Regions from separate parts of the Desulfitobacterium metallireducens DSM 15288 genome, predicted to be linked through region 3. Evidence: riboswitches for the same ligand, from Rfam matches in the RefSeq annotation. Region 3 holds a riboswitch; each other region holds the start of a gene.

What was found. Region 3 has a riboswitch for cobalamin ahead of DESME_RS13490 (ABC transporter ATP-binding protein). Riboswitches for the same ligand answer to the same signal wherever they lie in the genome.
Region 1: it holds a riboswitch for cobalamin, as region 3 does, so the genes downstream of both, cobT (nicotinate-nucleotide--dimethylbenzimidazole phosphoribosyltransferase) here and DESME_RS13490 (ABC transporter ATP-binding protein) in region 3, are expected to answer to the same signal.
Region 2: it holds a riboswitch for cobalamin, as region 3 does, so the genes downstream of both, DESME_RS03685 (bifunctional cobalt-precorrin-7 (C(5))-methyltransferase/cobalt-precorrin-6B (C(15))-methyltransferase) here and DESME_RS13490 (ABC transporter ATP-binding protein) in region 3, are expected to answer to the same signal.
Region 4: it holds a riboswitch for cobalamin, as region 3 does, so the genes downstream of both, DESME_RS05415 (precorrin-6A/cobalt-precorrin-6A reductase) here and DESME_RS13490 (ABC transporter ATP-binding protein) in region 3, are expected to answer to the same signal.

The regions. Positions count from the first base shown of each region.
Region 1 covers NZ_CP007032.1:1,737,469-1,745,484, reverse strand. Annotated here, with positions in the region: gene cobS (adenosylcobinamide-GDP ribazoletransferase) at 82-858, opposite strand; gene cobU (bifunctional adenosylcobinamide kinase/adenosylcobinamide-phosphate guanylyltransferase) at 861-1,475, opposite strand; gene cobT (nicotinate-nucleotide--dimethylbenzimidazole phosphoribosyltransferase) at 1,756-2,886, opposite strand; cobalamin riboswitch at 2,997-3,171, opposite strand; gene DESME_RS08325 (hypothetical protein) at 3,358-3,594, shown strand; gene DESME_RS08320 (ATP-binding protein) at 3,762-5,189, shown strand; gene DESME_RS08315 (Nramp family divalent metal transporter) at 5,271-6,545, opposite strand; gene DESME_RS08310 (ParM/StbA family protein) at 6,717-7,826, shown strand; gene DESME_RS08305 (hypothetical protein) at 7,823-8,016, shown strand, end outside.
Region 2 covers NZ_CP007032.1:764,135-772,150, forward strand. Annotated here, with positions in the region: gene DESME_RS15310 (cell wall-binding repeat-containing protein) at 1-376, shown strand, start outside; gene DESME_RS03675 (MerR family transcriptional regulator) at 506-1,270, opposite strand; gene DESME_RS15565 (YmaF family protein) at 1,452-1,778, opposite strand; gene cbiD (cobalt-precorrin-5B (C(1))-methyltransferase CbiD) at 1,993-3,090, shown strand; cobalamin riboswitch at 3,161-3,338, shown strand; gene DESME_RS03685 (bifunctional cobalt-precorrin-7 (C(5))-methyltransferase/cobalt-precorrin-6B (C(15))-methyltransferase) at 3,479-4,714, shown strand; gene cobI (precorrin-2 C(20)-methyltransferase) at 4,779-5,474, shown strand; gene cobM (precorrin-4 C(11)-methyltransferase) at 5,506-6,285, shown strand; gene DESME_RS03700 (cobalt-precorrin 5A hydrolase) at 6,282-7,400, shown strand; gene cobJ (precorrin-3B C(17)-methyltransferase) at 7,427-8,016, shown strand, end outside.
Region 3 covers NZ_CP007032.1:2,774,289-2,782,304, forward strand. Annotated here, with positions in the region: gene DESME_RS15455 (DUF5667 domain-containing protein) at 1-314, opposite strand, end outside; gene DESME_RS15460 (polysaccharide deacetylase family protein) at 545-1,969, shown strand; gene DESME_RS13480 (DUF1646 family protein) at 1,986-3,017, opposite strand; gene DESME_RS13485 (acetate uptake transporter family protein) at 3,180-3,776, opposite strand; cobalamin riboswitch at 4,027-4,200, shown strand; gene DESME_RS13490 (ABC transporter ATP-binding protein) at 4,320-5,840, shown strand; gene DESME_RS13495 (energy-coupling factor transporter transmembrane component T family protein) at 5,827-6,564, shown strand; gene DESME_RS13500 (hypothetical protein) at 6,597-7,127, shown strand; gene DESME_RS13505 (ferritin) at 7,212-7,736, shown strand; gene DESME_RS13510 (SHOCT domain-containing protein) at 7,829-8,016, opposite strand, start outside.
Region 4 covers NZ_CP007032.1:1,112,490-1,120,505, forward strand. Annotated here, with positions in the region: gene DESME_RS05390 (DUF2680 domain-containing protein) at 1-117, opposite strand, end outside; gene DESME_RS05395 (response regulator transcription factor) at 378-1,070, shown strand; gene DESME_RS05400 (ATP-binding protein) at 1,063-2,919, shown strand; gene DESME_RS05405 (class I SAM-dependent methyltransferase) at 3,337-3,912, shown strand; gene DESME_RS05410 (NifB/NifX family molybdenum-iron cluster-binding protein) at 4,231-4,587, shown strand; cobalamin riboswitch at 4,675-4,862, shown strand; gene DESME_RS05415 (precorrin-6A/cobalt-precorrin-6A reductase) at 4,982-5,716, shown strand; gene DESME_RS05420 (energy-coupling factor ABC transporter permease) at 5,745-6,509, shown strand; gene DESME_RS05425 (energy-coupling factor ABC transporter substrate-binding protein) at 6,509-6,808, shown strand; gene cbiQ (cobalt ECF transporter T component CbiQ) at 6,801-7,589, shown strand; gene DESME_RS05435 (energy-coupling factor ABC transporter ATP-binding protein) at 7,582-8,016, shown strand, end outside.

The DNA.
Region 1 (8,016 bases), 1.0 Mb from region 3:
TCCTCATTGTTGAGGAGCTCAAGATAACGGCTTCTTTACTCATTATTTTGAACTTAGATAGCTGAAATATTAGATCTAGGTTTACCTAAAGAAGGGGATTACGCCGATTAAAAAAAGTATCTCTGAGAGTTCAATGCTGGCCCCGTATAGATCTCCGGTTAATCCGCCCAAAAGGCGTGCGACTTTCTTTGAAAAGTAGTAAATAAAGAGAATGGAGAAGAGAAAACCAATCAAACCAGCCAAACCTAAAAGATAAACGGTCAGAGCCAAGCATATTAAGCCTTCTATAGTAAAAAATAAGGGCTTTTGAAGTGAACTTTCGTGAAACCCTTGCCCGAGTCCTTCTTCGCGAGCATAGGGATAAAAGAGAATTCCAAACATAAAAACCCAACGTGATAGTATCGGCATGATAAGTAGGGTTAAAATAGGTGCAAAATGAGTGGAAAAGGACACGAGGGGAACGCTTTCTTGAAGAAGTCCTGCTACGAGTGTGAATTTGAGGAGGAGAAGGGCGCTTGCGCTTAAAGCACCAAACGATCCAACTCGGCTGTCTTTCATGATTTCAAGCATTTTTTCAGGGGTCCGAGCTGACCAGAGGGCATCCATGCTATCCATGAAGCCATCCATATGAATGCCGCCTGTTAAAATTAATTCTTCAATAATCAAGGCAGTAGCAACAACAAGGGGGGGATAAAAGTTTAGCAAAAGGAGAGCACTTAAGCTCAAAATAACGCCAAGCAGCAGACCGACGATCGGATAATAACGCTGACTAGCAGTAAATTCTTCTTGGGAGACGTCTGTTGGTGCGGGGAAAGGGAGGCGTGTCAAAAAGGTTGCAGCAATTATAAATCCACGCATAATTAATGATGCTCCTGTCGTGGTTTTAAAGAATCTAGAAGTTCCTGCCCTGATTGTTTAACTTCAAGGGGGTAACCTGAAACGACCCAGAAGACTTTATCAGCTTTGTGAGCAAGTAGCTGGTTGCCTCGTCCTGCTAAATCCCGGTAAGAGCGGGACATCGGATTATCAGGGACGATTCCTTGTCCCACTTCATTTGTTACCATAATGACCTGCGGAGTTATTTCCTGGGCCAGGGTTGCAGCTTTTCGAACTTGGTCGAGTATTTTTTCCTCTGCTTCGGGAGTTAAGGTATCGGGGTAATGGGAATCTGAAGAAGAGCTCAAGGACTTAAGCATGAGATTAGAAAGCCAGATTGTCACGCAATCCAGCAGGATAACTGCATTTTCACTGCGGATTCCTTCCAACACTGAAGGAATATCGAACGGTTCTTCAATGAGTTCCCAGTTGCTGGGGCGTTGCTGTTGGTGTTTTTGGACTCGCCATGCCATTTCCTTATCGAAGACTTGCGCTGTAGCAATATAGATAACGGGTCGACCGGGGTGGGCAGCGAGTTGTTCAGCAAAGGTGCTTTTACCGCTGCGTGCTCCGCCGGTGATAAGTATGAAGTTAGACATTAGAGTGTTCTGCCTCCTTAGGTTGGGTTATCATCTCCACTTCCGAGTGCACCCTCTATCCGGCCGAGGTGCTTGAAGTTTTATGAGTATAAATATTCTTTTAAATTTCTATTTCACCTGCTTTTTGTTCTTAGTAGTCTTTTCCTTTATCTTGGTTTTTACTTAGAACTATTAAAGCGTACTTATCGATGGAGAGCTGACCTCGTTAGCAATGTTGATTCTGAGGTCAGCTCTTTATCATTATTTTTGTGTTGTATCAGTTATTAAGCGAAGTATTAGATTAAAAGTCTCCTGTGGTGACGCCAGCTGATTCGAAGGTTGCCATTTCATCAGCGATTTTGAGGGCAGCTTCTACCATTGGAAACATGAGGGCGGCGCCTGTTCCTTCACCAAGTCTCATGTGGAAATCAAGTCGAGGTTGGAGGCCGAGTTGTTTTAGGGCTAAACGGTGGCCCTGTTCTTCTGAGTTATGAGAGGAGATCATATAGCGGGCAGAGATGGGGGCAAGTTGTGCAGCTGTAAGTGCAGCAGCTGAGGAGATAATGCCATCAAGGATGATGGGGATATGTTGATAAGCAGCTTCGAGAATCGCTCCAGTTAGGGCGGCAATTTCAAGGCCTCCAATTTTGGAGAGGGTATCAATAGGGTCAGAGGGGTCAGGTTGATTGACTTCGATGGCTCGTTTAATGACATCTTGTTTATGTTTTAGGGCCTCATCGCTGACTCCTGTGCCGCGCCCGGTCACTTCTTCCACGGAGTGGCCGGTAAAGACTGAGACTAGGGCAGCACTCGGAGTGGTATTGCCGATACCTACTTCACCCGTTGCTAAGAGATTGACGCCAGAGTCGACTGTTTTAGCTGCAATCTGTGCACCAGTAAGCAGCGCGAGTAGTGCTTCTTGACGGGTCATAGCAGGGCCTTCAGCTATATTATTGGTCCCATTCTTAACGCGATTGACCATCAGTTCGGGGGGGTCTAAGGGGGCAGCAATTCCGATGTCAGTTGCGATGACTTTAGCGCCACCGTATTCGGCAAGGACATTGATACCTGCACCTCCTTCGAGGTAACTATAGAACATTTGAGCAGTCACTTCTTGGGGAGCAGCACTGACTCCTTCTGTTACAACACCATGATCTCCGCCCATGAGGAGGACAGCTTTTCCTTCAATTTTCGGTTGTGAGGTGCGGAAGATTCCCGCAAGTTGTTGGCCAATATCCTCTAAGACGCCTAGGCTTCTGGTAGGTTTAATTTTTACATCTAAGCGTTGTTGCATGGCTGAGATAGATTCCTGATCGAGCTTTTCAATTCCACTCGTAAGCTCTTTTAAGGCGGACTCAAGGGCTTGTTCGTCCGCTTCTTTGAGATTATTGTTTAGACCATGAAAATTCCTACTCGTCCTTTTTGTTGTCATTTTAAATCTCCTCCATTTAGTTTTTATTTTTTGTAAAAAATAAAGTCCCGCCACAATTTTTATTGTGGTCGGGACTTTTCCGTCATCGCCGCCGCTTTCCAATACCCCGGAAAGACTTTTCTTCTTAGGCAGGTCTCCTGGCTTAGACTCAAGCACCCTGACGCTCCTTCCCAGCAAATGCCAGTGGATTAGCGAGGGCTCATCTTTACAGTGGTGGGTCCGCACCGGATTAACACCGGTTTCCCTATTCTCCCCGTGAGGGGCACCTAAGAATAATACAATTAAATTTACCTTAAGATTACCAAAGATTCGGAAAAAGTCAAGTATAAAATATGGGTCTAATAGATGATACAGGAGCTTGTAACCATTGTCCAAATCTAACATAGTCTATAGTAGAACGGAGAAGTGAGATGAAATTGAGCACTTGGTCCAGGAATATTTCACTGTAAGGGTAATAAAGGGGGAGATTTAATGAGCGAAGAATGTACGAAATTACCGGGAAGCTTAATACGCATTAATATTCCAGGAGGAGCTGTCATTAATCTTTTAGACTTGCTGGAAGTGGCTTCACCAGATGGAATTTGTATAACTGTTCGTAGTCCAAGACTTGGTGAAGAGCATACGGCGGATGATGAAACGGATTCTACGCGCGGTTCACTTGTTGATATGGTGAAGAAGGCTAAAGCTGTGATTGATGTTCTCAATTGAAAAGCAAAATGGAACCGGAGGGTGAGTAAGCTCACCCTTTTTATCATGCGTGGAAAATTGTGAATTGAGTAAGGTAAGAAACATAAATCTATGATATAATACAGCTAGTAAAAAATAGAGTGGGGTGGCATTGTACTACAACACTTTAATCGAAGGAGTTTATATATATGAAACGGGGAGAATTGAGACAATCGGAAACATTGAAATATGAGGATTTAAAGGATAGATGCTTAAATGGGACAGCACAAACCCAAAAATACGCTTATCTATTAGAGGGTTTAATCATTTATAGATCACTGCGTGAAGATCCAGTCGTAAAGAGCTTACAGAACGTATTCACTTCATTAACTCAAGAGAAGGTTGATTGGGGTCAAGTTTATCGAAACTATCATACATTTTGTGCACTAGCAACTGAAGAGAATTGGCCGGAATATTTATGGGATCTTGTCCTAGAAGCGGACAATGTTTTTTCGCGTCAAGCTGGTTTTAAAGCGTGGGGAAGTTTAGATCTCGGACTTAAAAATCTCGTTATTCATGATGTAAAGGCAGTCCAGAAGATCGCTTCTCTTCAACCAGAACAACTACAACGAATGGTTTGTGGAAGAATGGATATAGAAGCTGAATTGGGAACTAACTCAGGGGTAGAGTGGCTCGGAAGGATGGAACAATGGCCTTTATGGGCTCCCCAAGTAGGTGAGATTCATCAGGATCCTAGCCGTGCAGGACAGTTTTTAGAAAAAATGCGTAATGAAGTTAAAGCAGTTTTACGCGCAGACGATGACGAAAAGGCGGTTCAAGAGTTAGCCTCTTTCTATCAAAAAATTGGCTCCGGTCTAATGGCAACAGGATTGGCCTTTAAATGGGACGGGAATGCTAAACTTCTCGTTACGGTAACTCCAGATCCAATCCGAAAAGAACAGTTAATCGGCCAAGAGCGAGAACAGGGCATTCTTTTAGAAAACACGAATTTCTTCCTTTCAAGATACCCAGCCAACAATGTAATTCTTTATGGAAACAGGGGAACGGGTAAATCATCTCTCGTCAAGGCTCTTCTTCAGGAATATTGTGATCAGGGGCTAAGATTAGTGGAACTTTCCAAGCAAGATTTAACCGACTTTCCTTTGATTATTCGTTTTCTCGCGCCTCAACCTCAAAAGTTTATTCTCTTTATCGATGATCTTTCGTTTGAGGAAACGGAGTTAGCCTATAAATCGTTGAAGACCGTTTTAGAGGGAGGCTTGGAAAAGCGTCCTGATAATGTTCTTATTTACGCGACCTCGAATCGTCGCCATCTTATCCGTGAAAACTTCTCCGAGCGTCAAGGCGATGAGATTAATGTCCGTGATACTATGGATGAAAAACTTTCGTTAGCGGATCGTTTCGGGATCACGATTACGTTCCCCTCACCAGACCAGGAGGAATTCTTGCGGATTGTGGAAGAATTGGCTGTGCAGGAAGGATTAGCACTCGAAAAAGCGCAACTTCGCCAGCAAGCCCTCCGCTGGGTCATGATGCATAATGCGCGTTCAGGTCGTACCGCTCGGCAATTTATTGACTATTTAGCGGCTCAACAGAAGATCAATTTGAAGAAGTAAAAGGTAACTTAAATATAAAAATTTAGAATGAAATTAACTGATAATCTTTAACTAAGAAAAGTGTGGTAACCCACACTTTTCTTAGTTAAAGAGGGTTAGGTAGACCAAAACAGCATTGAGTGAGACAATGAGCGTCACGATAATGATTCCCATAACATTGGTCAGTTTTTTATTCGCCATTTCGCCCATCACCGATTTTCGACTTGTAATTACAAGAAGCGGGATAATCGCGGCCGGAAGGGCGAAACTTAAAGTGACTTGGCTCAGAATTAGGATTTTCATGGGATTGAGTCCGATCCAGAGCAGAATCATCGCGGGGATCATCGTAATAATTCGACGAATGTTAACCGGAATATCCAAACCGATAAACCCTTTCATCATATTTTCTCCTGCCATTGCGCCAACCGTTGAGGAGGAAAGACCCGAGGCAAGTAAGGCCAATCCAAATGCGCCACTTGAGAGATTACCAAGTAAAGGGGAGAGTGAGCGATGTGCTTCTTCAATTGTTTCGACAGGCTGCCCGTTTGCATAAAAAACGGAGGCAGCAACGACGACCATTGCGGCGTTGACCAAAAAGGCGATGTTCATTGCAAAGATGATGTCAAAGCGTTCCATCCGAAAATGCCTTTTGATATCACTAAGTTTCTCACTTTTTCGTCGGGATTGAACGAGTGCAGAGTGAAGAAAGATAACGTGAGGCATTACAGTGGCTCCGAGCATTCCCACGGCGACTAGAACACTGTCTGGACCTAAGCTGGGAATCAAAGTATGGATGGCAACTTCATGCCAGTTGGGTTTAGCGAGGAAAATTTCGACAAAGTATGAAATTCCGATCACGGCCACGAGGATAACAATTGTTCGTTCAACCACGTGTTGGCCGAAGCGTTGAAGATAGACAATCAAGAATGTTGTGAGGATGGATAGTGCACCTGCCCAAATTAAGGGAATCCCGAAGAGAAGGTAGAAACCTAAAGCGGCCCCTAAAAATTCGGCCATGTAGGTTGCTATTGCAGTAAAAAGGGTGATGATCCAGAGCAGAATATTAGTCGGGCGACTAAACTGGCGTCCGCACTGGGTTGCAAGATCCATTCCGGTGACGATACCCAGTTTAGCGGATAGAGTCTGAAGGAAAATGGCCATCAGGTTACTCCAGAGGATGACCCATAAGAGAGAGTAGTTAAAATTTGAACCGCCGCTTATGTTCGTCGCAAAATTTCCAGGGTCGATGTACGCGACACTGACGATAAAGGCTGGCCCGATATACCGTAATAAAGATTTGGTCTTTTCTTGCCAGGTTTCTTTTTCCAGGGGTATTGGAACAGATACATTGTGTAAGTAGAGAGGATTATCACTCATGCTTTCACCGCCTCTTTTTTTGGATCGTGAGGTGACCCATTTCTAATCTATGGAGTCGGCGGGGAAGGGGTGACGCCTTGAGGGTGGTAAGATATGGTTTGATGATATATAATAGAAATTAAATGAATTGTGTCGGAATATGATTCTAAACGTGATGAGGAGGAACTCAAGGTGTTTGAAAACGACATACTCGTAGCAGGAGGAGATCCTGGTTTTGGAGCGATCAAACTCGATGCAGGGGACAGCAAAGTGCTTTTTCCAGCGGTGATCTGTCAAGGTAATGAACGGATCTTTTCGACATTGGGAAATTCTATTGTAACTCGTGGCACAGAATTGGATGAACAAATCGCTTCTCTAGATGTTGTCGTAAAGAACAATTCGACGGGTATAGAACATCATTATTTTATGGGCAATTTAGCAGAAAGTCTTAATCCGAATGAAGCACATTATTGTTGGGATGAGGATAAGTCAACAGATGAAGAAGCCACAGCCCTCCTTGTGGTTGCTTTAGCGTTAGCACAGAAAACCCCAAAAGCTAATATTTATTTAGGTACCGGGGTTCCGGTTAAATATTATGCTGCGCTCAAGGATAAGTACGAAGCTCAACTCAAAGGGTCTTGGTCAGTTAAGTTTTTATCTGGCCCTTTTAAAGGAGAGACCCGTCAATTAACGATTATTCGATCTCGAGTCCTGCCACAAAGTTATGGCGTTTTCATTAAAGAAACCTTAAATGAGTTTGGTATGCCGACCAGCCCGAAGCTTTTTAATGGATATGTCATCGTAATTGATCCAGGTTTTAGGACGACAGATGTCGCGACATTCTATGACGGGGTGATGCTGGATCCACCTAACTCGTTTAGCATTGAAAAAGGCTTAAAATGGGCCTATACCGGAGTTGCTGAAAAGTTAAAGGAAATGAGTGCTAATCATCAGAACCCGATCGAAACAGGTGATCAAGAGTTAGATAAAGTTTTTCGCGTCCACGGAGGGCACTATCCATGGCACAATGGAACGATTAACTTGAATCCGGTCATGAATCAAATGCTGGCTCAACTTGGAACGGATATTTCACGTGAAGTGAAGAAAACCCTGAAGCCTATGCTTGGAAAAATTCATACCGTTCTCGTTGCGGGTAAAGTAGGAGAACTTGTCTATGAACATCTTCAGTTAGAAAACAAAATCTTAATTGACGATCCGCAGTTTGGGAATGCAACCGGGTTCCGAATTATGGCGGCAAATCTGGTTAACAGCTTGACAAAGAAGGCTGATATCAATCCATGAGCACTGAGCAATCCTTTTTGCACTTGTTTTTTAATACTGAGGATGAAGATCTTTGGGAAAAGTTGCGGAATCTTCCAGCTGAAAAGTGCTCGGAATTCACTAAAATGGCGTTGCGTGAGTTTTTCCAGGCCCATCCTGACTTGATGCAAACAAAGTTAAGCGCAACGGCTGTAGCAGATGAGGTATTAAA
Region 2 (8,016 bases), 1.2 Mb from region 3:
TACGTATCAAATTCAGATTACTGCATTTCCGGAGGAAGGTACTCAGATTTGGAATTTGCCAAGTGTTGTAGTTAATACAAAATCGAGTGGTAATAATTTTCTCGCTTCCCCTATTAATAATGAAATCTACCTAAAGGGTTCACCTGTTATAGTAACTTATTCAATTCCTAGTAGTGATAAGATAGATTGGCATTGGTATTCCGAGATACAACTTTCTGGGCCCAGTGGAAACTGGAGCTTTTCAGCTAACTCTGGGTCAAATATTCCTGAATATATGTTAACACCTGGAAAGTATTCTTTACTCGTAATCCTACGGAATAGTGATACTGGAGAAACAGACTATAGTAACAAAATCGGATTTACTATTTCCAATTAGGAAAAAGCCGTCACATTTGTGTGACGGCTTTATAATGCATCCCAATAGAAAAATATATAATAATTTCTGGTTCGCAATATCCTACTATGGTCCATTAAAACGGAATGCTAATTTTGGTTCATACGTTATCTACTTCTTCATTCCCGTGTAGATAAAGACGGCGTCTCTTAAAAATTCGGCGGCGCCGGGTTGTTTCTCATCGTAGTGTGCAGTAAACCTTGGATCATCCACATACATTTGAGCAAGCCCTGCATGGGCTTCTTTGGAATAGCTTTCCCAATAATAACAGAGCCACTGACGGTGGAGATCCGCTGCTTTTTGAGCGAGTTCACCTGCAGGGTCACCCGTTTTAAAGGCAGCATAAAGGGTTTCGAGGACATCTTCAGCTAGTTTTGTGACCTTTTCATATTGCTCTGGGGACATCCCTAACACCTGTTGATTAGATGCATTAACCGTGTTATCACCATATTTCTCACGGATTTCTTGGCCGTACTTAGCTTCGTTGTCCTCTACAAGTTTTTGTTTAAAGCCTTCAAACTTTTCTTTATCGGACATAATAATTCTCCCTTCCGATTGTGCAATGGTTTTGTCAACATTGGCAATTAAGACATCTAATTGCTTCCTTTTTTCAAGAAGCTTCTCACGGTGTTCTACCAGCGCCTTTGTGCTGTCAAAGGAAGGTGCGGTTACGATATTTTTGATGTTGTCTAAATTCACACCCAGCTCTCGATAAAATAGGACCTGTTGTAATCGATTGATTTCAGCTTGGCCATAAATGCGATACCCTGACGAGCTGATTCTTGCCGGTTTGAGAATTCCAATTTCATCATAATACCGTAAGGTACGAGTGCTGATACCTGCTATCTGTGCTAACTTTTGTACTGTGTATTCCATGTGATGACCTCCTGACAAGATGACTATACACCTTCACGCTGCGTCAAGGTAAAGAGGAAAATAATTGCCTAAATAAAATATTCATTTCCATAAGAACAACTAGGACTTATGCCAGTCGGAAGCTTAGCATTGTCCTAGTTTTTACGAGTTGAAATTTAGCTTTCTAATGAGTTTAACGAATTTAGAGTACTTTACTTTGGAATAACCTTGAAGATTCCTCGTTCCCTGTATAAGACCCGTAATGGTGTGAATGATAATGATCGATACTCGTACATCCATTCATAGAATGAACGTGCCCGCCCCCAGGGTAAGGTATACTTGGTCCGGTACAGCCTCTAAAGCAGTGGACATGACCCTGATCGAAGGAAGTTATTCCATCGTAGTAATGAACATGAGAAGGACCCATTGAAACACTAGGCCCAGTTACTCCGCACATCCAGTGAATATGACCGTTAGCACAGGATGTGCGTGCTCCAAAAGAATGAATATGATAGTCAGACGAAACCATTAGATTCACCTCGCCTTCATATTCATAGCTTATGCATATTTAAGTACAAGGGTGAAACTTGGCAGATCTTTTAAATATCGTGAAGGAAGATGGAGTAAATTTGCCGAACTTCTCCTAAAATAATAGAGTATAAAATAAGAAAGAGACTTATTCTTTAGAGGAAGGCGGAAGGAAGAGTTTGAGTCATAAAGATAAGGATTCTCATGAATGGCGGATGGGGTATACCACAGGAAGCTGTGCTGCCGGTGCGGCAAAGGCTGCTTGCCTTCAACTTAAAAATGAACTAAAACAAATAACTGTTGAAATCCCGTTGCCGAGTGGAGAACGCTTAAATCTTCCTCTTAAATGGGTGGAAAAAGAAAGTGTTTGGGGTAATGCTGGGATTATAAAAGATGCTGGGGATGATCCTGATGTAACCCATGGCTTAGAGATTCAAGCTAAAGTACGGGTTCTGTCTAATCAAGGAGAAATTCACATTCGTGGGGGTAAAGGAGTCGGCATTGTTACTAAAAAAGGGCTCCAAGTACCAACTGGCGAAAGTGCGATCAATCCGGTTCCTCAACAGATGATTCGAAAAGCCATCCGTGAGGTATTTCCTGAAGAAGAAATTGAAGTGATTATCGAAGCGCCTGAGGGTGAGCGCATAGCTCAGCATACCTTAAATCCAAGACTAGGTATTGTTGGGGGAATCTCTATTTTAGGAACTACGGGAATTGTTCGGCCTATGTCAGAAGAGGCTTTTAAGAATTCGATTTTACCGGAACTGGATCAAGCGATCGCTTATGGACATCAAACGATCATTTTGACACCGGGTCATTATGGATTTAGGACAGCAACTGAGAAATTAAAAATACCAGCAGAAGCTGTAATTCAGATGAGTAATTTCGTCGGCTTTATTTTGGAGGAAGCTGCTTATCGCAAAATTAAGAATGTGATTTTATTAGGCCATATCGGGAAGCTTTTAAAAGTTGCGGGAGGAATTTTTCATACTCATAACCATGTCGCAGATGCACGAATGGAGATTTTAGTGGCTCATGCTGCACTTCATGGGATCTCTTTGGAGCAGTTAAGGAGTATCGCTGAATTTCCTACAGCAGAAGGAGCGGCAACAGAGCTAATTTCCTTGGGTGAACAAGATCTAATCCATGAAATTGCCGCTTTAGTGAGCCGGCGTGCAATGGAACATGTTCAGGAAAAGGTGAAGGTGGGAACGGTGCTTACTTTATTAGATGGAAGTTTCATTGGATGGGACGATACAGCCCAACAATGGATTCAGTCAAAATGGCAGTGGCCCCACGAATATGAATTTTAATTTTAAGCTTTTTAATCTAATTAAAGGGATTTTGGCAATATCTCTAGAATTATCAGAGACAAGAATGAAATGAATAATTAGAAATCAAGGTTCCTCTTCGGAGGATGAAAAGGGAAGCCGGTGTAATTCCGGCGCGGTCCCGCCACTGTGAAACAAGGAGTTCCTTTCGATATACCCACTGGGAAACTGGGAAGGGGAAGGGAGCATCGACTTGAAGCCAGGAGACCTGCCTTGAGCATTTACTTAACCTACGAGCGATAGGGGATGAGTTTAGTATGCGCAAGCAAATAAACCATGATGAGTCGGTCGAGACTCATCTTTTTTATTTTACATTATGTTAGAATATTCAGATATAGGGAAGAATTTACAACATAGCGGAGGTTGTGGAATGATAAAAGTCATTGGGATCGGACCGGGGAGCAGGGAATGGTTACCGCCTGTAATTGACCAAATTGTTGCATCCTGCGAAGTATTATTTGGAGGAAAGCGTGCACTCGAACTTTTTCCTAATTTCCCGGGTGATTGCATCATTTTGTCTGGAAAATTGAGTGAGACTATCCAAGAAATACGCTTGGCTTTAACTGAAAAGAAGCAAGTGGGTGTTTTGGTGTCAGGAGATCCTGGATTTTATAGCTTTCTTCCAATGTTAAAGCGTGAGTTTCCCAAAACGGAGATTAGCGTTTATCCCGGAATAAGCTCCATGCAGTTTGCCTTTGCACGAGCTGGTTTGCCATGGCAAGAAGCTGAATTACACAGCGTTCATGGTAGGCCACTGAACCGTTTGCCATTAACGTTTCAAAAGCCTTTAGCCATATTAACAGGTGGAGAAAATACCCCTCAGAAAGTTGCTGCCTATTATGATGGATATGGGATAAATTTAAAAATATCATTGGGAAATCTTCTAAGTTATCCAGAAGAGGAATGGGTTACCACTGACGCACAAATGCTGGCACAAGAGAAAAAAACGTATAATCATGCAATCGTCCTTCTCTATCCTCCTTCATTAAAAGAAGGAGACAATCTAGAGAACACTCAAACTTTGGAAAATGCGGGCTTGGGAATTCCTGATGAAGAGTTTATTCGTGGTAAAGTACCTTTAACAAAAGAGGAAATTCGGGTTCAGGTTCTTGCTAAAGCTAAGATTCAGGAGAATGATAAGGTCTTAGATGTGGGAGCAGGGACGGGTAGTTTAAGTATTGAGGCAGCTCAGTTAGCACGGCGAGGATGGGTTTTTGCCGTAGAAGAAGATAATGAAGCTCAAGAACTTATTTTGTTAAATCAAACGAAATTTGGGATTCCCAACTTACAACTCGTCCGGGGTACAGCTCCTCAGGCCTTTGAAAAAGTTCCTCAAGTTGACGTGTGTTTGATTGGAGGAAGTCATGGCCAACTCAAAGAAATTTTAGAAAAGGCGCCACTGCGATCTGGTGGAAGAGTTGTTTTAACGGCAGTTACCCTGGAGACTGTGGGGCGGGGGTTGGAGCTACTCCAACAGCAGGATTTTGAGGAGATTGATGTGATCTCAATTCAGGCAGTCCGCTGGAAGGGGATTAAGGATTTTCATATGGCTCAAGCCATGAATCCTGTCTTTATTTTGAACGCAAGGAAAAGGCAATTAGAGTAAGCAAGCGTATGGCTGAACGTCTCTAAGATATCTCAGCATGTAACAAATGGAAGGAGAGAAATATATGACAATAGAAGGTAAATTTTACGGAATTGGAGTTGGACCAGGCGATCCTCAACTGATCACGGTAAAAGCGGTTGAAGTGCTTAAACAGGTTGACGTTGTTGCTGTGCCAAAATCCCGGATGGATCGGGAGAGTGTGGCCTGGGAGATTGCTAAAGGGCACTGTCCGTCGGATATTCAACTGATGGAATTAGAAATGCCAATGACGTCAGATGAAGCAATTCTCCAGGTAGCTTGGCGAAATGCGGCTACACAAATTTTATATGCTCTGCATTCTGGAAAATCGGTTGCTTTTTTGACTTTAGGGGACCCCTCTTTCTATAGTACATACACCTACCTTTTAAACCTTTTAAAAGAAGAACTGCCTTCAGAGCAAATTGAAACTGTTCCGGGAATCATGGCTATGGCTGCTGCAGCGGCTAAAGTGAATCAGCCGCTAGCTACCGGAGATGAACCGCTTCTTGTTTTGCCAGGGATTGAAGGGGTTGATAAATATCCCGAAATTCCGAATCTGGTGGTAATGAAGGTTTCACGCAATCTGCCAGAGGTCCTGAAGGATCTCCACGAAAGTGGGGGAAAGGCAGTTTTGGCAACTCGAGTAGGACAAGCTGGTGAAGAAATTCGTGAACTCACTGAGCAGGAGGAAGCAGGAAAAGTCGATTATTTAAGTCTTGTGTTGATTAACAGGTCAGTGTGATATCCAGAAAATTTGCATTGGAGGGGATAGTGTGGTTGAGCGTAATAAAGGTCAAGTCATTTTTGTAGGAGCAGGACCTGGTGATCCTGAACTGCTAACGCTTAAAGGCAAGAGAGTTCTTGAAACAGCGGATCGGGTAATCTATGCAGGCTCTCTCGTCAATCCAGTGATTTTGAATTATTGTCGGGAAGGAATTCCGTTATACGATAGTGCAGGCTTAACTTTAGAAGATACCCTGCGCATCATGATTGAAGGAGTAGAGCACGGAGAAACCGTGGTAAGACTTCATACGGGGGATCCGAGTGTTTACGGAGCGATTCAGGAGCAGATGGAACCTCTTGAGCAACGGGGAATTTCTTATTCCGTGATTCCTGGAGTGAGCTCAGTTTTCGCAGCAGCAGCTTCGGTAAAAAGAGAGTTTACGCTTCCTGAAGTCAGTCAGACCGTGATACTCACCCGTTTGGCGGGGCGCACGCCTGTACCCGAAAAAGAAAGCTTAGCAGAGCTTGCTAAACATCAGGCAAGTATGGCGATTTTCCTCAGTGTGCAAGATATGAGCCGTGTGGTTCAGGAATTATTAACAGGCTATGCTCCCGAAACACCTGTTGCAGTAGTTTACCGGGCAAGCTGGGAGGATGAACAAAAAGTTATTGGAACCTTGGCAACGATCGAAGAGAAAGTTAAGCAAGCAGGAATTCGAAAACAGGCTCAAATTTTGGTGGGAGACTTCCTTAATTCTCACCAAGGCTTGAGATCCAAACTCTATGACCCAGAATTCAGCCATGAATACCGGCTTGGTCAGAAGTCATGAAGCTCGGTGAAAACTTGAGGGGTCCAATTGCTGTGATTGTCCTTACGAATCAGGCATGGACTATGGGCGAGAAAATTATGAGGAGTTTTCAGGAATATGAGGTTAGCCCGGAGATGATGGAATTATGGATTCATCAGAAATGCCTAACTTCTAAACCGGATTGCCTTCTAGAAGCTGAAGAGCCCCACACGTTTGAACGACTGGCAGATATTTTACCGGAATTATGGAAGAAATCGGTTTTGCTGATTTTTGTTATGGCAACGGGAATTGTGGTTCGGCAGATTGCGCCTTTAATCCAAAGCAAAGATCGTGATCCAGCAGTCCTTGTCCTGGACGAGAAGGGCCAGTTTGTGATTTCTTTGCTCTCTGGTCATCTTGGAGGGGCTAATGCTTGGGCCAAAGCGCTTGCTGATCAGATTAAGGCGAAACCGGTGATTACGACAGCAACTGATGTTCAGGGCTTGATTGCCCCTGATGAATATGCACGGAGACTGGGATGGGCGGTTAAGCCTGTAAGCGGCTTGAAACATGCTAATCGTTGCCTTTTAGATACAGGATGTCTTAAGGTTTGGTTAGAGATCGGTTTGTCATTAGAGCATACGTTAAAGAAGGATGAACATTATATTTTTGTCGATGAAGATGAAAAAGAGAGTGCTCAGATTTGGGTTACTCCCTTTCATAAATCTCATTCAAACGGTAATCTACCATGGATTACTTTTGTTCCCAAAGCGCTAAGCGTAGGGGTGGGAAGTCGTCGAGGAATTAGTAAAGAAAATGTTTTAGAGGCTATACAGGAATCATTATCTATAATTGGTGCTTCTGAGCAGAGCGTCTCAGGGATATTTAGTATTGATCTTAAACAACAGGAAGCCGGGATAATTGAAGCGGCTTACGAGATGGGCGTTCCGTTTCAAACGTTTTCGGCTACTGAGATTCAGACCCTTGTGGAACAACGGAGATTGTCTCAATCAGAGTTTGTAAAAGAGAAGATTGGAGTGGATGGAGTATGCGAAGCAGCCAGTCTATTGGGGACGAGACATGGAGAATTGATTCTTCCCAAGCAGAAACAAAGCGGAGTCACGGTCGCGATCAGTATGGAAAGATTTTTGTCGTAGGAATCGGACCAGGGAGTTCTGAACATATGACGGTACGTGCCCAAAAAGTCTGGGAGGAAGTCGATACCGTTGCCGGTTATATTACCTACATAAACCTTGTGCGCCCATTAATTGGGGATAAAACTGTTGTATCTACTGGCATGCGTCAGGAAATTGATCGATGCCGGGAAGTTGTGAAATTAGCCCTAGATGGACATTCCGTCGCACTGGTCAGTAGTGGTGATGCGGGGATATACGGGATGGCTGGAATTTTGATTGAATGTTTGCAAGAAGCAGGGTGTTTAGATCTGCCTCTAGAGATAATTCCAGGGGTGACAGCGGCTAATGCTGCGGCTTCCCAATTGGGAGCGCCTTTGATGCATGATTTTGCAGTGATCAGCTTAAGTGACCTACTCACCCCTTTGGAGGTCATTCTTAAGCGGGCTCGCTTGGCGGCTGAAGGCGATTTTGTGCTAGCCATCTATAACCCCAAAAGTAAGGGGCGGCAAGGCCAGATTGAAGAGATTCGCAAACTCCTTTTGGAGATTCGCTCACCTGAGACTCCCGTGGGGATCGTTCGCGAGGCATTGCGGGGAGAGTTACCCCAAGTCACGATTTCTACTTTAGAGGAGTTTAC
Region 3 (8,016 bases):
AGCTGTGCCTTTGCCGCAGGATCGGTTGTTAATATCACTTGAAGCTTAGCGATTAGTTCGGTTAGCCAATAAAAAGGAGAATCAGGGAGAGTCCCCGGGTCCACGATGTCTCCGTTCGCATCAACCACTGGGTCAAGGCCCGTGCTACTGGTCGTATCTGTCGCACCCGTGGTGCTTGTCGTATCCGTAGTCGCTGTTGTACCTGTAGTCCCTGTCGTAGCTGTACCATCTACGGCCAAAGCTAATGGAGCACTCAGAGGGAGCGTACAAAGGGATAACGATAATGCAAATGCTAAAGCCTTAATTTTTTTCATCTTAGCCACTTCCTTTTAAATAACACTTTATTACACTTTTCCTTTATGATGTCATTATAGAACTATAAAATGACTAAAAATACCCTATTTTCGCAAATCGGGAGAATAAGCCTAACCAAACAGGACCTTTGGACTATCCCATAATATCCTAACTTATTTTGACAAAATGAGGGAAATTAAATTATCATACAATTAGTGCAATTGATTACATTTGAACCGGAGGAATCCTCGTGAAAAAGAAGTCATTCCTGTTAATAACGCTAATAGCGCTACTCAGTATTGTCGTTACCCTAAAATTTGTAAGCGGATCCTTCTTTAAAAACGATCCCTCTTCAGCCATCTCTGTAGAAGCACAATCAACCGACGTACAAGAAACTAGCGCTTCAATTTCCACTGCGCAACCCTCTACGGACCCATCAACTCCTCCAGCCTTTACCGAAAATCAGAAAAAAGCCCTCAGTCTATATGACCAAGGGCTTAAACTCTATTATGAGCGGCAGTTTGTTTCTGCCTTAGACCTCTTTAATGAAGCCTTAACTTTAGACCCAAACTGCTATCAAGCTTTAAATGGCAAAGGAGCAACTTACGCTTTTCAGGGCCGCACAAACGAGGGAATTGTCTTGATTAAACAAGCCCTTGAGCTGAAACCCGATTTTGTATATGCCCATTTTAACTTAGGCTTAGCCCACGAACTGGCCGGTCACTGGACTGAGGCGATTGATAGTTACCATGAGGCACTTAAGCTAGATTCCAAAGATGTCTGGAGTTATTACGGCATTGCCAGTATCTACGGCAGGCAAGGAAATGTCGGAAAAGTCATTGAATATTTAAAGCCCGCTCTTGCGCTCGAACCGGATATTTGCGAAGCTGCTCAAGAGGAAAAAGACTTTGACCCTGTAAAAGACGATCCACAGTTTCAAGCTTTACTGCAAAATCCTCCCTCGAAGATTTCCCCAGAAACGTTTTCCTCAATGACTTCTCAAGGAACAACAACCCGAGTCCCCGTTCTCTATTATCATTCCGTTATGGACGAGCCTGGCAACGAATTGCGCATGCCCCCCACAGAATTTGAGAAACAGATGGAGTACTTATCGCAAAACGGATATCACGTCATCACTCTCGATCAGCTCTATAATGCCTTCTATAACAAAGGTTCACTCCCCGATAAACCCATTGCCATCACTTTTGACGATGGCTATCGCGATAATTTCACCAATGCCTTTCCCATTATGCAAAGATATCATTTCCCCGGAACCGTCTTTATGGTATCAAGCTATATTGACGGAGAAGGTTTTTTAACCTCCGATCAGCTCCAACAATTGCAAGCTGCGGGATGGACAATCGGTGGTCATTCAGAGAATCATACCAATTTATCAGAAGTCAGCGCTGAAACTACAACAGAAGAGTTAAAAAATTCGCGTGCCATCCTCGAAAGCCTTCTGGGATACCCTCTCAAATACATCGCCTATCCCTTTGGGGGATACGATTCTCATGTAATGAAACTGACTCAAGAGGATGGTTATCTAGCAGGCTTCACAACTGCCCGAGGCTGGGCTGACCCAGAATCCAATCCGTATGCGCTCCAACGAATTTATTGTTATGCCAACATGGGAATTCCCGAACTTGAACGTCGCATAACAAATCCTCAATACTAAGGTTTGCCTTAGTCCCTTATATCAGATAAAAAATAATCCCATAAAAAGCGACCATAATCACAAGTCCGACAGGAACACCCAACCTTGCCCACTCTTTACTCTGGATATTCAATTTACTCGCCGCAATAATATTAGGAATATTCCCCGGAATGAGCATACCGCCACTGATTAAGAGTCCGAGCAAAATAGCCATAATCTGATCAAGAGACATCTTATCACTGATCTCCGCTGCCGCTAAAGTCGCATTATCTAAAATAGCCGAAATCATATTAATCCAGTACAGAATCTGACTGGGTAAACCCAGAATAAATCGATCGATGATCGGTTTGAGCCCTGTCCCCAAAAAGGTTAAAGCCATCACAAAAAGGTAGATTTTCAAGGCACGTAAAACGACTTCTTTGTAGCTTTCCTCTTCTTGTAAACTTTCTAAACCCAAAGGCTCCTGTTCCGTACGAATGAAAAAGGCAGCAAACAGACCCAGCGCGATAATCGCCGGAACGATGAGTTCTCCAAAATTACGGAATAAGTACCAGAAGTCGGCATGAAGTTTGGAAATGACGATTGTCGCTAGCGGTTCTCCAATCGGCGTTAAAGCAGCCCCTAAGCCAATCGCAAAACAACTAATAATCACGAGAGCAACTTCACTGGTGCGATCCAACTTCAGATTGTTGACAATTTCGACCAAAAGCAAAGCCGCAATAATCGCCGTAATTACACTTGACATCAATCCTAAGATAAGGACGATTAAAAACATCAATAACCGTGCTGGTACATGGCGTTGAACGCTTTGGATCATATGATTGATCTTTGTTTTAAAGATTTTAAAAATTATACCGAAACCAAGAACTGCGGCCGTAATCATAATCGGTTCTTCCAAGGCCTTCTTGAATAATTCCAGCGTCATTTGCTGTGAGATCAGAACGGACAAAAGACCCATCACAAATAGAAAAAATTCCAGGTTCTGCTCCACTTTTTTTATGGTAAACGGCAAAACCAAAACAAGTAAGATAATCAGTCCCAATCCGCCATACATAAGATTTTCTGCCAAAAACAACCTCTCCTATACATCATTCATCTACTGAAAACCCCTCTTCAGCACACCCTAATTATATCACTTAATTCTGAATTTGCTGTACATAAAAATCCACCTAAAAATGCCAAAAAAGTCCCTGCCTGATGGTTTTAACATCGGGCAGGGACTTTTTCTATACTATTTTATCCATGGACCCGTAATAGGTAGAATCGTTTTCCCATAGGCAGTATTGAGAACCATTGCCGAAGAGAGATAAATTCCTAAGATGCCCGTCATGAGCAACGCATAAGCTGCAATAGGTTTGAAGCTTCCACCGAGTAAGCCTATATCCATCAAAGCAATGAAAATAATGCCTATTTCTAAAACAACTACCGCTGTAGCCATAATGCTGGTGCCCTTGAAGTAAGCAGGACACCATAACAGAAGAACTAAGGCAAGACATAACCATGCCCATCCATCAACATGAGTATCGAGAGGAATTGCCCATTGGTTAGCGGCAGCAAAATATTTAATAAAAAATTCAATTGAACCCGTCAACATGAAGAACGCAGAGAAAAATGTAAAAACATTACCCCCAGTGCTGTTTCCTTCTTTAAGTTCAATAATTCCAACGACAATCTGAATAAAAAAGCCACCTAACAGCCAGGCCCCCATCAAGGGTAAGGCCCCTACCGTTACTTTACCGCTTAATAGTGCGTAAAAGATAAAACATGCTACAGCAAGCGCTACGAGACCTGCAGGTGCAGGATTTGCCCATTCCTTTTTCTCTGACATTTAAACGTCCTCCTTCTCATGCCTCTCCATTAACTAATCTCGTTTTTCTAAAGGGATTATTCAGGGGAAGTATTCAAGTGAGTTTGATAATCACCTCCTTCTTATATGTCAGTCGCCTCTAGGATGGGCGAATATAAATACATAATATATTTAATTTTCTAAATTTTCAATACTTTATAGTTGCCTTTGAAAATTTTTTAATAAATGATCTATTGACAAAATTTACAAATCAATTTAATATGGTCTCAATTGAACATCATATTTAATAGGTGCCCGCAAGGGACAATAGGGAACCAGGTTGAATTCCTGGACGGACCCACCACTGTAATTAGATGATGAAAATGTGCATTAGCCACTGGGATAACCGGGAAGGCGTACATCGGAGTCTATAAGTCAGGAGACCTGCCTATAAAATATCGCCAAAAGGACAATGGTAAAGTTCTAGCTTTTTGATTAAGCTAGAACTTTTTTATATTCTAACTATCTTTTATCTTTTATACTTCTATCTCTTATCTTCTATCTTACTTTTTGAGGTGTATTGCTATGAAAACGATTGCCAAAATCAAGATCGAAAAACTCATATTTCCGCAGGCAGAAAAACCAGCTCTCCAAAACATCGATTTGGAAATATATCAAGGAGATTTCCTCGTCATTACCGGCGATGTTGCCTCAGGAAAATCGGTCTTACTGCACTCCATTACAGGGGCCATCCCGCATTTTCATAACGCGGAGTTAACCGGTAAAATCACCCTCCTCGGTCAAGATGTCAAGGACCTCCCCCTCAACAAAATGTCCGATTATGTTGGCTATATGATGCAAGAACCACAGAATCAATTGATTAGTCAGGAGGTCTATGACGACGTAGCCTTCGGTCTTGGCAACCTGGAAATTCCCCTTGAGCAGATCAACAAAACGGTAAAACGTACTTTGGAATTTGTAGGTCTAGCAGGTTATGAAAGGAGACAGACCGCATCTCTTTCCGGCGGGCAGGCCCAACGTGTCGTTTTAGCCAGTGTTTTAGCCCTCCAGGCACCGCTTTTGATTCTTGACCAACCAACCGCCGAGCTCGATCCTCAGGGTCGCTTCGAGCTTTATCAGCGACTGAGTCTCTTAAATAAAACCCAGAAGCTCACGATTATTCTGGTCATGGATCGAATCGAGGAAGTCCTTAACTATGCCAACAGAGTCTTATATCTTCAAGACGGTGAAATTATCAAACAGTATTCGCCTGAATCATATTACCAAGATCAAATCCTCCATCGAGAAGGAAAATTACAATCTATCTCTGCCAACGCTAGCAGTACTGCCAGTACTCCCACCCCGCAACGCGTCGGCCCTCCAGATATAATTGCTCAAATGAACCATGTCTCCTACCATTACAAAGACAATTTATTAGGTTGTAAAGACCTCAATCTAAAAATTCATAAGGGTGATTTTTTAGCGGTCATTGGTTTAAACGGTTCAGGGAAATCAACCTTAGCTAAATTACTGGTCGGTCTGTTAAAGCCTTCTCAGGGTGAGCTTAAACGGTTTACTCAGAACGCTGGCTTCCTCTTTCAAAACCCCGACTTTCAAATCTTTGCCAGTACATTGGAAGAAGAGGTTGGATTTTCACTCAAGTTAAGAGGTGAAGCTCAGGAAATAAGGGATCAAAAAATTGAGGAGTCTCTAGAATTTTTGGGGCTGCTAAAGTATAAAAAAATGCATCCCCAACGCTTAAGCCGAGGTCAGCGCCAGCTTTTAGCCCTCACCTCTGTTCTCGTCAGCGATCCAGATTTCATCATCGCTGATGAACCGACTTCGGGTCTTGACGAAAACCAGGGCTATCGGATTATGGACAAACTCTTCGATTTATCCCAAAAAGGCAAAACCATACTATTAATTACTCATGATTTGAGCATGGCTAGCACGTATTCTAACCGCTTAGTGGCGATGCATAACCATAGACTTCAACTCGATATTGCAACACGTGATCTTGACGAACATCTTGCTGAACTTCAAGCGATAGGCCTGAATTTTCATCCGCTTATTTCCTTCAAGGAGGCTCAGAATGGAACTTTCTAAGCTCGATCCCCGGACAAAGCTGCTTTGGTATGCTCTCCTGATCTATTTCTCACTGAGCAGTGGAACCCTTGTTCAGTTAGGCCTTGTTTTCGGGGTCTGCCTTACCGCTTCTCTTCTCATAACCGGTTCTTTAAAACAGTATAAAGTCATGATTGGCATCCTGTTGCTCTTGGGATTTCAGACTCTGATTCTTCAGTTGATCTTCTGCCGGGAAGGCGAAATCATCTACCAATGGGGACTCATTACAATCTACAGCGAAGCCGTACCCCTTGCAATCACCGGCCTACTCAAGGCCTCGATTATTGTTTTTGCCAGTATGCAATTTTTCACGTCATCCTCACCTCAAGACTTTACCTTAATGCTGATGAAATTCAAAATCCCCTATCGCTTTGCTATGCTGGTGGGACTGGGCGCCCGGTTCATCCCCCTCATGAAAGAAGAATATGTGTCCATAATCGATAGCCAGCGAACTCGCGGTCTTCCCATGAACAGTGTTTGGGACAAGATCAGAGCCCTTATTCCAACCTTCCTGCCTTTTTTATATCGCGCCGTCCGACGCTCGACAGAAACGGCTCTAGCCATGGAGCTAAGGGGCTATGGACGGAGCAAAAACCGAACCTTTTCTTCCAGTATAGCGATTAAACCTTACGATATCGCCTTAATCATAAGCATGATATTGGTAATTACCCTCGACCTCGTAAATAGGGTATTTCCATTAATATAAATGATTCACCAAAATCTAAGGAGGAAAATTCAATGGAGAAAAAATTATTGAGAACAGACACTAGAGCCTTAGTTGGCTCCGTCATCGTCGGGATCGTCTTCCTGATTTCAATGCAGGTCACAGGACGGATCGACGGTATTTTAGACCCGACCCTCTTACTTTTAAATGGAACTGCTTGGTCTTTCTTTACCGGCCTCATCATTTTAATGTATAAACAACCAGCGGGTATTATTGCTGGATTATTGGAAGCCATTGTCGCCATGGCAACGGCCTATTCCCCACTCGCCTTTTTCTTCCTCTTCGCTAATACCATTGGCTCCATTTCTTACTCCTTAATTGAACGAAAGCTTTCCATGGAGAAATTAAGTCACCATATATTAGCTCAGATCGGATGTAATGTAACGGGTAACTTGTGCGTGATGGTCGGGTTGATTTATGTCATTCATCTGGACTGGAAGGTCGCTCTATTTAGTTCAGCATTAACCACCCTTGTTGCCACTATAGTTGCCGGCATCCTGACTCTAAAAGTCTACTCAGCCTTGCAAAAATCCGCCTTAATTTAGTTGTTTGGGGGTCGTTATTTGTTGATCAGACTTGACATGTCCTTTCCCGTATGCCATTTTTATTATAAAAGGAGTGTGATTTAAATGGTCCAAGAGAAAGTACAAGAAGCTCTAGTTCAACAGCTAAACAAAGAATTATATTCCGCCTACTTTTATCTCGGCATGGTCACTTATTTTTCAAATCTTAATCTCGAAGGTTTTGCCCACTATTTCCGTGTTCAAGTTCAGGAAGAACGGGATCATGCCCTTGGATTTTTCAATTACCTCTTAAAGACAAATAACCCCATCCAACTCCCTGCAATTGCACAGCCCCCGCAGAATTTTGAGAGCCCCTTACATGTATTTGAATTGGCCCTTCGTCATGAGGAGAAAGTCACTCAATCGATCTATTCTTTAATGGATGTTGCCCAAGAATTCAAGGATCATCAGACGCAAGTCTTCTTGCAATGGTATATCACGGAACAATCCGAAGAAGAGGACAATATGACCCGCGTTTATAACCGCTTAAAACTCGCTGGGAATGAAGGTTCAGGAATTTTCATGCTCGACAACGAGCTTGCCCAACGAATTTACACCCCAGCAGTTATTCCCGGTGTAACTTTAGTTTAGATGTCGAAAACGAAGCCCGATTATTAAATAATCGGGCTTCGTTTTATAACAATAAAAAGAGGGCTGTGCAACAGCCCCTTAGATTTTCCGCTTTATTCAGCAAGAATATTCTTCTTCATCAGGAATTCTTCTTCCGTGATTTCACTCCTTGCATACCGCTCTTTCAAAATGTCCAGAGCAGCATCATTTCTTCGGTAGCACTTATGCTTATGGAAAAAATCTGTTTTATAATCCCAAACTAAATATAAGCCAACCCCAAAAATAAGGATCCCTATCATCA
Region 4 (8,016 bases), 1.5 Mb from region 3:
TGTCACACCGGCTGTGATTTCGGCTGGGGTCTTGAGTGTTGCTGCATAAACGCTACCTGCTGTCCCTAATACTCCTAGGGTTGTGACGACGACGAGGAGTTTCTTGAGATTTTTCATGTTGACACGCTCCTTTTTATTGATAGTGTATATTTACCCTTAATTGAAGTATAGACAAGAAATGTGGCAAAACTTTGGCAAAAGTTTAAAAGAATTTTGTCATTTCGATCATCGAGCAGTTCCTAAAGACGTAATCCTATGCCATAATTATGTCACACATTAGTTTCATTAAGTGGTAGATTAATGTTAGATAACAATAATCCGGATTTTGAATGAAAATACTTAAAAAACAGTAGAGATGCAGACTGGAGGGAGCAATTATGAACAAGACAATCCTGATCGCCGATGATCATGAGGATATTCTCGAAATAATGCAACGATATGTGATTAAGGAGGGTTATACGCCACTCCTTGCGCATGATGGAGAAGAAGCCATTCAGAAGTTTAATGAATCGCCACCTATCCTTCTGTTACTCGATGTTATGATGCCTAAGAAGGATGGATTCGACGTTTGCCGTAAGATCCGTGAAACTTCGAATGTACCTATTATTATGATCACGGCTAAAGGCGAAGATGGAGATCGTATCATGGGTTTGGATATTGGGGCTGATGATTATATTGTTAAGCCCTTTAGTCCAGCAGAAGTTATGGCACGGATACGGGCGATTTTAAGACGGATTGACATTTCTGAGGATGAAGAAAAAGATATTATTCGTTTTCCAGGGTTAGAAATCAATATTTCAACTTATGAAGTATTAATACAGGGCCAAATCATTAATTTGACTAAGAAGGAAATCGAAATTCTATGGTTATTGGCAGGGAATCCAGGGAAAGTTTTTTCAAGGGATACCTTGCTTGATCGTGTCTGGGGTTATGATTATTTTGGTGATGCGCGAACAGTAGATACCCATATAAAAAGACTCAGATCTAAAATAGAAAATTCCCAATCGTTCAATTGGGATATCAAGACCGTCTGGGGAGTGGGATATAAATTTGAGGTAAAGCATGTTTAGAAAAACGATTACATTTAAATTAACAGCCGGTTTTGTAGTTATTGTTCTCATATCAATGCTAACGATTGGACTTTTTTTCATCCAAATGTTTAGACAATATACGTTCGACAGTAAAGAGCAAGTCCTGCTAGAAAGAGCGCGTAGTATTTCAGAACTATTCAGTGAAAATCCGCAAAGTAGCTCGCAGATGCGGGGCTATGGTGGACTGATGAAAGTATTAGGTAACCTTGCAGAGGCAAAAGTCTGGATAACTGATGACAAGGGTAACCCTGCTGCAATATCTGGTACGAATATAAACATGGGCATGGGAAACGGTATGGGGGGTAAGGGCGGTGGTCTAGGAAATAGCGCTGGAAATGGTATTGGTCAAGCCTTTAGTAAAGACCCTTTGCCTGCAGAAGCGGAAAACGTGATCACGGAAGTTTTAGCGGGTAAAGAATCAATAAGCGAAAATTTCAGCGGTGTCTACAACGAAGCAACGCTGACCGTAGGGGTTCCAATACGGAATTCGGATCAAAACGTAGTTGGTGCAGTCTTGTTACATTCACCTGTTACAGGTATAACCGAAACTATTGATAAAGCGATTCATATGTTAGAGATCAGTCTTTTGGCCGCTCTAATCCTTGCTACAGGCTTAGGAATATTCTATTCTTTACTTTTTACTCGCCCCTTGAAAGCCATGAATCGCACTGCCGTAGAAATGACGCGTGGCAATTATGCAACGCGAACAGGAATTAAACGTGAAGATGAATTGGGACAATTAGGAAACTCGCTTGACCAACTTGCCGAGAAGCTGGGTTACACGATTGATCAGCTTTTTCAGGAAAAGGGCAAAATAAGCGATATAATCGCCAGCATTTCTGAAGGAATAGTAGCCTTTGACCTGAATTTTAATTCACTGAGTATTAATAGTGCGCTTTCGGAAATCATGAATCAGACTTTGGTATACTCCAATGAAGGACTAAAAAAGGACTTTGAAGCTTTGGCGATCTACGACTCACTTGAACGAGTTATTATGGATAAAAAGTCGTTGCAAGTCCTCAAAGATTGGAAGGGGAAAAAACTAAGATTTACTTTATCTCCTATCATTGACAATCAAAACAAAGTTACGGGAAGTGTCGCCCTAGTTCAAGATATTAGTGAAAGCGAACGCCTCGAACAACTGCGTAAAGATTTCGTTGCTAACGTATCGCACGAATTCAGAACACCTTTGACGGTTATCAAAGGATCTGTCGAGGCCTTGATGGATGGGACTGTTGACCAAACACAGGATATCGAGCATTATTACCAAAGAATGCTAGCTGAAACCAAGGGGTTGGAGAGATTGGTTGGAGATCTGCTTGAGCTATCCAGGCTTCAGTCCGGAAAAATCTCAATTCATCAGGAAGAGATCTACCTTCCAGGCCTTATTTCCGATGTCATTAAGAGTCTGCAAACATTGGCCGATAAAAAAGAAATCCAAATCGTTTATCAAGGGTTGCCCAATGTTCCTGTCCTTAATGGGGATTATGATCGTTTAAGACAATTATTCGTGATTTTTATTGACAATGCGGTGAAATATTCTCATACTTCAACAGTGATAACAGTTGAACTAAACGTAATAAAAGATAGTACACTCCAAGTCAAGATTAAGGATCAAGGTTATGGAATTCCTCAAGAAGAACTGCCTTATGTGTGGGATCGCTTTTATAAAGCAGATAAGTCGCGTCAAAGTAAGGGCACAGGACTTGGGTTGGCTATTGCTAAACACTTAGTTCAGCTTCATCAGGGTCAGGTATTCATGACCAGTGAAGAGGGGAAAGGTACAACCGTTACAGTACAACTTCCTTTAAATATTTGTGCAGATTAGTGTATGGATTTGACACAGACAAGGGTAAAAGTTATGATATTCGTATATACCCCCTGCGGGTAATAATGATGAAATAAGATAAATACGGGAAACGGGTGAAATAAACAGATGATCAGCGTCACTGAAAAGGCTGCGAAAAAGCTTAAAGAACTTATCGCGAAAAAACCAAATTCACAAAATACGGTGATAAGGGTTTCTTTCGGGGGATTTGGCTGAGGCGGTCCTAATTTTAGCTTAACTCTGGATGAGTTAAATCAAGAAAGCGATAAAGTTGTTGAATGTAAAGGAATTAGAGTGGCATATATTTCCTCCATTGAAGAGTATATTGATAATGCTATTATTGATTATTCTAACTTTTTCTTAAATCGCGGCTTTTATATTAAAGGGTCAGGACTATCGTCTTGCTAGGAGGTAATAATGAGTCATAAATTTGATCCAGCTCATAAAGATAAACTTAAAGCCGAATGGCGAATAAAGGCCATACCCCCAGTGCAAACCTTACAAAGATTAGGGCTAGTTGCTGAAGATAGTGTAGCTGATATTGGTTGTGGAATTGGATTTTTTGCGATTCCAGCAGCTAAAATCGTTGATTCATTGAATATAATTTATGCGTTGGATACATCAGTAGAAATGCTCGCTGAGGTTGAAAAAAGGATGAGGGAGGAAGAGCTTTCCAATGTCATTCCGATAAAAAGTGAAGAGTATAATTTTAAACTTTCTTCTGAATCAGTAAGTTTTGCGCTTTTGGTTACAGTTCTTCATGAGATTGAAAACAAGGAACGATTTCTTCAGGAAGCCCGTCGAATTCTGAAACCTGCTGGGAGAATAGCCATCATAGATTGGGAGAAAAAGCCGACTGAGATGGGCCCGCCGCTTAACCACCGTCTCAGTTTAGAAGAAGTCGAGGAGCTTTTGATGATGACCGATTTTGAAGTCAATCAGGAACACCATTTTACCGAAGCATTTTATGGCCTAGTTGCTGTAAAAAAATAAGAGATTTTAGAGCTAGATATAATATCTTTTGTGGTAATAAAGCATGATGATTCGCTTTTTACCTTGTAAACTTCAATAAGAATATTGAACACATTTCAACCAGAATATTTAATTAGATTAAAAGCGGATGGAGGTAAAGAAGCAATAGAAGATGGCTATAGTTTTATCAATTCATATTAGTGACAAAAGGGGACCCTAAAAAATGATGTTGCAGAAGTCAAAGTCCTTGAAGGTTGAGGACTTGAGGGGGATGCACACGGGGGAAACTAGTCATTGAAAATAAATAATAAGAACAAAATAAAATTGGAGGGTTTCACAATGAAAAAAATAGCAATTCCAACTAATGGTGAGGTTTTAGATGCCCATTTCGGCAGAGCTTTAGCATTCACAGTCTTTGAAATCGAAGGAAATGAAGCGCGTAAAGTAGAGGTTCTCAGCGCTACTGGCCTGCAGCATCAACATGAAGGACTTGCAAGTATGTTTAAACGTGATGGGGTAAATGTCCTCGTCTGCGGAGGTATTGGTGGGGGTATGATCAATGGTCTTAATGCTGTAGGTCTGGAAGTAGTTACAGGAGCTTCGGGAAATGTGGTTGATGTGGCGAATTCGTATGCCAAGGGGAATCTTGTGAGTACCGGGTCTGTCTGTCATGAACATGAACACGAACACCATTAAGAATAAGAACCAGGTAAAGTAAAGATTGAGAATATCTTTCAGAAAAATCTATACAAACAATCTTTTTTGATGCTATAATTAGTAAGAATTAAATATCTGGACATGAGTGATTTTTCCTGAGGGAAAAATTTAAAAGGGAAGTTAGTGCAAGCTAACGCGGTACCCGCCACTGTAAGAGGGAGTTAACTTACATAGTGTCACTGGGGATATACCTGGGAAGACGTAAGTTGATGAAGATCTTGAGCCAGGAGACCTGCTCATACCAAACATTACGACTACCTACGGGATGTTAGGAAGGTGAATGCTTGTGTCTGCGGTTTTCGTACCGGATACTAGTTATGAACTCTGAACCCTTCTGTTGGTGAAGGGTTTTTTTTATTGGAGGTAAACACGAATGTTCATTCTTTTGGGAGAAACGGCTGCAGCACGTGAGATCAGTGAACATCTTAATAACAAGAGGATTGAGTATAAACGAATTCAAACCTGGTCAGAGAAGTCTAGTACGCAAATACCTACGGCCATTCTTGATGCCAGCCATCCTTCCTGTGGTGCTAAGTTTACCTCGTTGGGTAAATGGTGCGAACACCAAGGAATCCCCTTTCTGCGGCTGGAAAGACCTGAGACTCAGCTTCCGACCAACTCCTTAATTTCTTCAGTACATAATTGGGAGGAAGCCTTGCTTCATTTGGAACAATGCGTCGAGACACTTTACCAAGCGAAAGGTCGACCGGTTACGATTTTTGCGACGACAGGGAGCCATCAACTCGAAAGTATGGTGAATAGTTCTTTTGCCAGCCATGTTCGTTTCGTTGTGCGTGTTCTTCCTGAAGGGCGCATCGTACAGAAATGCCAGGATATGGGCATCCACCCTAAAAATATTGTTGCGATCCAAGGTCCCTTCTCAAAAGAGCTAAATCGGGTATTATTTAAGTCTTATGGAGCAGATATCATTTTAACACGAGATAGTGGTTCTGCCGGTGGGACGGATACCAAAATATTAGCTGCCTTAGAACTGGGGTTAAAAGTTGTACTTCTAAGGAAGACCAAAATAAGCGGAGGATTGACCATGAATAATGTTAATGAATTACTGGATTGGGTAGATAAGTATCAACAAGCGGAATCTACCTAAGGGAATAGAAAATGAGGAGGTTATCAGAATGAAAAAAAGCATATTACTTGCCTTAGTTTACTGTTTATCCGTATTTGCCCTCTTTCCTGATAACGCCTATGCCATGCATATCGCTGAAGGATTTTTGCCCATGAAGTGGGCTGCATTCTGGTGGATTGTCATTCTCCCTTTTCTGATGGCGGGGTTACGTTCGATCAACAAAACGGTGAAAGATAATGCTAACCTTAAAATGCTGCTGGCGATGGCAGGGGCCTTTGCTTTCGTTCTTTCGGCCTTGAAAATTCCATCAGTCACGGGCAGTAGTTCACACCCAACAGGTGTAGGCTTAGGAGCTATTCTTTTTGGACCTGCTGCAATGAGTGTGCTCGGGGTAATCGTTTTAATCTTTCAGGCTGTTCTCTTAGCTCATGGCGGCTTGACTACACTCGGAGCGAACACCTTTTCCATGGCAATAGTTGGACCTTTTGTTTCTTATGGGATCTATAGAGGCCTTCAAAAGTTGGGCGTTTCAAGAAGCATTTGTGTTTTCTTAGCCACAGCTTTGGGTGATCTTGGTACTTATATAACGACTTCTCTCCAGTTAGCTTTTGCTTTTCCATCTACTCAGGGCGGTGTAATGGCTTCGGCCACTAAATTTATGGGCATTTTTGCTGTAACTCAGATTCCTCTGGCGGTTAGTGAGGGTTTGCTTACAGTCTTAGTATTTAATCTCTTGACTAAATACAGTAGTAAGGAGTTAAAGCAACTTGCGATTTTCAGCACCCCAAAAGATTTAGAACTTGAGGTGAAATAATGAAATCTATTATGAAAAATATTTTATTGATAGTTCTCGTTGTTGTCTTAGTGGCTATCCCATTATTCATGGTTAAAGGAGAATTCACAGGAGCAGATAGTCAAGCTACAGATGCCATCATGAGTATTGAGCCTAATTACAAGCCTTGGTTTAATTCAATTTATACGCCGTCGAGTGGTGAGGTTGAGTCATTCTTGTTTGCACTGCAAGCGGCAATGGGGAGTGGAATTGTTTGCTTCTATCTGGGTTATAAAAAAGGGCAACATAAGAAGTCTCATGAAGAAGCTTATCATGATTAATATTGATCAATATGTTTATGCGAACAAACTTTTAACAATTCATCCTGCTGAGAAATCTTTTTTGGCTATGGCGACCATGGTTGTCTGTTTAATTTCAACCTCAATCTATACACCAATAATGGCTTTGACTTTAATGGCTGGATTAATTATCTTTAAGGCGGATATTCCTGCTAAGTTCTTTGGACATTTGATGCTGATCCCCATTGCATTTTTAGTAATGGGGGAACTCACCCTGGCGATTTCAATCTCCGATCATGCTGAAGGTTTCTTGTATCATTTTGTTGTAGGCGATATTCTTATAGGGGTTACAGCTACAGATTTAGACAAGGCTGTTCTGCTTTTGAGCAAATCGCTAGGTTCTGTTTCTTGTCTCTATTTCCTTGCTCTCACGACACCGATGCTTGAAATTACTTCCGTACTTCGTAAACTAAAGGTGCCTGCTCTTTTCCTTGAATTGATGAGTCTTATTTACAGGTTGATCTTCGTTCTATTGGATTCGGCTGCAACGATTCGGACTTCACAGAGTTCACGGCTAGGATATGTGAATTGGAACAGCTCTTTTCGTTCAACGAGTCAGTTATTTTATGCTTTATTAATAAAATCTTTTCAACGTTCTCAGGCGCTTGCGACTGCTCTGGAGGCCCGCTGTTATCAAGGGGACATCAGGGTTTTAGAGAAAGAATTTCCATGCTCGGTGCGTAATTATATAATTATCAGCATTATCGAAGTTTCTCTGATTTTGCTCAATTTCTACATTGGAGGAGGCAAGCTTTTTGGTTGAAACGATTTTAGAAGCAGAAGATATAGAATACACGTATACTGACGGAACAAAAGCGTTAAGAAAAGTCAATATGGTGGTGCGCTGTGGCGAAAAAATAGCAGTGCTTGGCTCAAACGGAGCAGGGAAATCGACGTTGTTTTTACATTTTAATGCTATTCTTCAACCAGAAAGAGGATGTATCCGTTTTCATGGCCGGAAACTTTCTTATAAAAAAGATGAGATCATGGAATTACGTCGCAAGATTGGTATCGTTTTTCAAGATCCGGATAATCAATTGTTTTCTGCGAGTGTCCTACAGGAAGTTTCTTTTGGCCCGATGAACTTAGGTTTGTCAGAGGCTGAAGTGCGCAACTGTGTAGAGAAGGCTCTTCGAGCCACAGAAATTAGCGACCTCATTGATAGGCCGACACATATACTGAGCTTTGGA